One region of the Amycolatopsis sp. cmx-8-4 genome, then DNA from elsewhere that is predicted to be linked to it. Evidence: riboswitches for the same ligand, from Rfam matches in the RefSeq annotation. Region 1 holds a riboswitch; the other holds the start of a gene.
What was found. A riboswitch is a leader RNA that binds a small molecule or an ion and turns the genes downstream of it on or off. The one in region 1 is predicted to bind thiamine pyrophosphate.
Positions count from the first base shown of each region.

Region 2: linked by a shared signal. The riboswitch ahead of thiC (phosphomethylpyrimidine synthase ThiC) and the one ahead of ACLJQZ_RS15045 (thiamine ABC transporter substrate-binding protein) in region 1 are both predicted to bind thiamine pyrophosphate.

Region 1 is NZ_JAEBDZ010000006.1:225,437-227,632, reverse strand. Features, by position in the region: gene ACLJQZ_RS15050 (ABC transporter permease) at 1-133, opposite strand, end outside; gene ACLJQZ_RS15045 (thiamine ABC transporter substrate-binding protein) at 211-1,260, opposite strand; TPP riboswitch at 1,282-1,391, opposite strand; gene ACLJQZ_RS15040 (4a-hydroxytetrahydrobiopterin dehydratase) at 1,424-1,708, shown strand; gene ACLJQZ_RS15035 (winged helix-turn-helix transcriptional regulator) at 2,119-2,196, opposite strand, start outside.
Region 2 is NZ_JAEBDZ010000001.1:467,539-469,734, forward strand. Features, by position in the region: gene thiC (phosphomethylpyrimidine synthase ThiC) at 1-1,091, opposite strand, end outside; TPP riboswitch at 1,085-1,209, opposite strand; gene ACLJQZ_RS02315 (S1C family serine protease) at 1,260-2,171, opposite strand.

The DNA.
Region 1 (2,196 bases):
CCGTGAAGCCCGCCAGCCGCCACGTCTGCGGGTCGCCCAGCACGACGTCGAGCCCGCCCGCGGCGAACCCGCGGCCGACGATCGCCAGCACCGGCCAGGCGAAGAACACCACCAGGAAACCGATCGGGGCCAGCCCGAGCAGCGCCAGGCCGAGCCCGCGGGCGGTCCGCGGCGGCGCCAAGACCGCGGCGTTTCGGGAGCCTCCGGAGGTCACTGCACGAGCGCGCGCCATTCGCCGATCCACTTCTCACGCCCGGCCTGCACCTGGTCCGCGGTCAGCGCCTGCGGCTTCTGCGGCAGCGGCGCGACCTGCGCCCAGCCCGCCGGCAGATCGACGCCCTGGCGCGCCGGGTAGACGTACATGTTGGCCGCCACGGTCGCCTGGAACTGCTGCGAAAGCAGGAAGTCGACGACCTTGCGCGCGTTCTCCTCCTGCTTGCCGCCGGCCAGCACCCCGGCGTACTCGACCTGCCGGTAACAGGTGTCGAGCAGCGCCTTCGTCCGCGGTTTCCCGTCGTCGCCCACCTCGGCGGCCGGCGACGACGCGTACGAGACGACGATCGGCCGCGGCCCCTTGCCGGACGAGCCCGAGAACTCCTTCGTGTAGGCCTCTTCCCAGCCGCTGACCACCTTGAGGCCGTTGGCCTTCAGCTTGGTCCAGTAGTCCTTCCAACCGGCCTCGCCGTACTTCGCGACGGTGCCGAGCAGGAACGCGAGCCCGGGCGACGCCGTCGCCGGGTCCTCCGCGACCAGCAGGTCCTTGTACTTCGGGTCGGCCAGGTCGTCGTACGACTCCGGCGCCGGGATCCCCTTGGCCGTGAAGTAGTTCGTGTCGACGTTGACGCAGACGTCGCCGACGTCGACCGCCGAGAGCCTGTGCTCCGGGTCGACGGCGTAGCGCTGCGGCCCGCGGTCGGCCTCCGGGCTGGTGTAGGGCTCGAAGACGCCCTCGGCGAGCGCGCGCGAGGCGAAGGTCGAGTCGACGCCGTACGCGACGTCGCCGACCGGGTTCGCCTTGGTGAGCACGAGCTTGTTGGTCAGCGAACCGGCGTCGCCCTGCTTGAGCACGGAGATCTTGATGCCCGACTGCTGCTGGAAGGCGTCGAGCACCTCCTGCGGCGCCAGGAAGGAGTCGTGCGTCACCAGGGTGACGGTGGGCGTCTGCTTCGCGTCACCGGACCCGTCCGACAGCGAACACGCCGCTGTGACGACGCTGACGACGGCGATGGCCGTCGCGGCGCGAACAGCACTGCGTTTCATCTACCCTCCTGCACTTCGCCGGACGAGGAGGGAAAGCCCTCCCTTCGCCGGCATGATCCGGGATCAGGTGCTAACGGTCGCGGGTCACCCCGCCTCTCAGCCCGGCTCACCGGACTCCCGTGGCAACCGTGCACCTTAGTCCAGGACGTTGGACGATGGAGGCATGACGGAAATCTTGAGCGACGACGAGGCCGATCGAGCCCTGCTGCACGGGTGGGTCCGCACGGGCAAGGTCATCCGGCGCGAGGTGGAGCTGCCGAGCTTCCCGAAGGCGATCGAGGTGGTGGACCGCGTCGCGGTGCTGGCCGAGGCCGCCGACCACCACCCGGACATCGACATCCGCTGGCGCACGCTGACCTTCCACCTCAGCACGCATTCGGCGGGTGGGCTGACGAAGAAGGACTTCGCGCTGGCCAAGCAGATCAACGAGACCCTCGACGGATTGTGATCCCGGCTACTCTGAGTGCACGAAAGCCCGCGTTCGGCGTCTCTCGGTAAAGGACTTCGGACCCGAGAGGCAGATATGACGCAGGCGATCATAGTGGGCACAGTGGCATTCGCGACGATGGTGGCCGCGGCCGGCGGGGTGCTCTGGTTCACCGCCCGCAGCCACCGCCACTCGGACGGCTGAGTGCCGTTTCCGCTGGTCAGCGGCATGATCGGGTGAGCTTCGTCACAGCTGCTAACACTCGGCATGGTCAACGCGCTGAACCCCCGGAAGCATCGGCCCGCTCGTAGGGAAAACGCCATGAACAGCACCCCCGCCACCGCCGCTCTGACCGCCACCCAGCGCGCCTGGATCAACGCCCTCGCGACCGCGGTCGTGCTGATCGCGATCGCGCTGATGGGCCTCCTCGGCTAGTCCGCCCGGTCGTAGGCCTGCCGGGCTTCTCGCAGGCTCGGCAGGTACTTCTCCGCCCACTCGCGGCAGCGGTC
Region 2 (2,196 bases), on a different contig from region 1:
CGTTCCTCCAGCTCGACGTTCTCCTTGATCTTGTGCATCGGCACGTGGCCGGGGCCCTCGATCATCACCTGGACGTCGTGCGAGCGCGCGAGGTGCGTCAGTTCGCCGAGCGTTTCCAGCTCGGCGAACTGCGCGCGGTCGTTGGCGTCGGCGATCGAGCCCGGGCGCAGGCCGTCGCCGAGGGAGAACGTGACGTCGTACTGGCGCAACAGCTCGCAGAGTTCCTCGAAGTGCGTGTACAAAAAGGACTCTTGGTGGTGCGCGAGGCACCACGCGGCCATGATCGAGCCGCCGCGGCTGACGATGCCGGTGACGCGCCGCGCGGTCAGCGGGATGTAGCGCAGCAGCACACCGGCGTGCACCGTGACGTAGTCGACGCCCTGCTCACACTGCTCGACGATGGTGTCGCGGTAGACCTCCCACGACAGCTTTTCCGGTTCCCCGTCGACCTTTTCCAGCGCCTGGTAGATCGGCACGGTGCCGACCGGCACCGGCGAGTTGCGGATGATCCACTCGCGCGTCTCGTGGATCCGCTTGCCGGTGGAGAGGTCCATGATGGTGTCGGCGCCCCAGCGGGTGGCCCACACCATCTTGTCGACCTCCTCCTCGACCGACGACCAGACGGCCGAGTTGCCCATGTTCGCGTTGATCTTCACCAGGAAGTTCTTCCCGATGATCATCGGCTCGGACTCGGGGTGGCGCCGGTTGACCGGGATCACCGCACGGCCGCTCGCGACCTCGGCGCGCACGAACTCCGCTTCGACGCGCTCGCGAGCCGCGATGTACTCCATTTCCCTGGTGACGACGCCTTGTTTGGCCCAGCCGAGCTGCGTGTTGTGCTCCCGGCCGTCGGCCCAGCCGGCCCGCAGCCGGTGCAGTCCACTGTGGACGTCGATGTTCGCTTCAGGGTCGGTGTACGGGCCCGAAGTGTCGTAGACGTCGAAGTGTTCGCCGTTCGAGAGGTCGATCCGGCGCGCGGGAACACGCAGTCCGGACTCGGTCTGGTGGTAGATCTTGTGTGAGCCCGTGATGGGCCCGGTCGTGACGGAGACGTCACGCTTTTGGGCAGCAGAGTTCTCCAGCGTTGTCAACGACTTTCACTCCCTACGCCGGCATTACCCGGTCAGGTTCATGCGGTCGGTGACACCCGGGACAAATCCCCAGTCACCCTCTCAGCCCGCCATGGCGCGAGCTCCCGCGTTGTGGTGTTGTGCCACCGACCATGCCACGCCGGGGCGCCAGACTCAAGTCCGCTCACCTCACCCGACCAGTTCGGCCGGTGTGGCGTAGACGTCGACCATGGCTCCGTTGCGCAGCACGGTGATCGGCAGTGCGGTGCCGATCACTTCGGCGAACAGCTGCCGCTGGATGCCCTGCGCGTCCGACACCCGGGCGCGCCCGACGGTCAGCACGAGATCACCCGTTCGCAGCCCGGCGCGTTCGGCGGGCCCGCCGGAGACGACTTCCCGCACGCGCAGCCCGGCTTCCTGGCCGGTGCGCTCGGCGACGTCGTCGGGCAGCGGCGCGGGCACGCCGACGACGCCGAGGTACGCCCGCCGCACCCGGCCTTCGACGACGAGCGTGTCGATGATCCGGCGCGTCGTCGAGTTGATCGGCACGGCGAGCCCGAGCCCGACGCCCGCGACGGCGGTGTTGATCCCGACGACGCGGCAGGCGGAGTCGGCGAGCGCGCCGCCGGAGTTGCCCGGGTTGAGCGCGGCGTCGGTCTGGATGACGTCCTCGATCACCCGGCCGGCGCGCCCGTGCCGCACCGGGAGCGCCCGGCCGAGCGCGCTGACGACGCCGGCGGTCACCGACCCGGAGAACCCGAGCGGACTGCCGATCGCCACCACGAGCTGCCCGACGACGAGGTGGTCGGCGTCCCCGAGCACGGCGGCGGACGGCGTCTCGTCCCGCGCCCGCAGCACGGCGAGATCGGACAGCGGATCGGCGCCGACGACGTCGAAGCGGGCTTCGCTGCCGTCGGCGAAGGTCGCGACGCCGTGGCGTTCGCCGTCGACGACGTGGGCGTTGGTCAGCAGGTAGCCGTCGTCGGCGAAGACGACCGCGGAGCCGCTGCCGCGCCCGAGCTGAACCCCGGCGACGTGCGGGGTGACGGTCTTGGCGACCGTGCTGACCGCGCGCGAGTAGGCGTCCATCGCCTCGTCCATGGAGTACCTCGATTACACCGTTGCA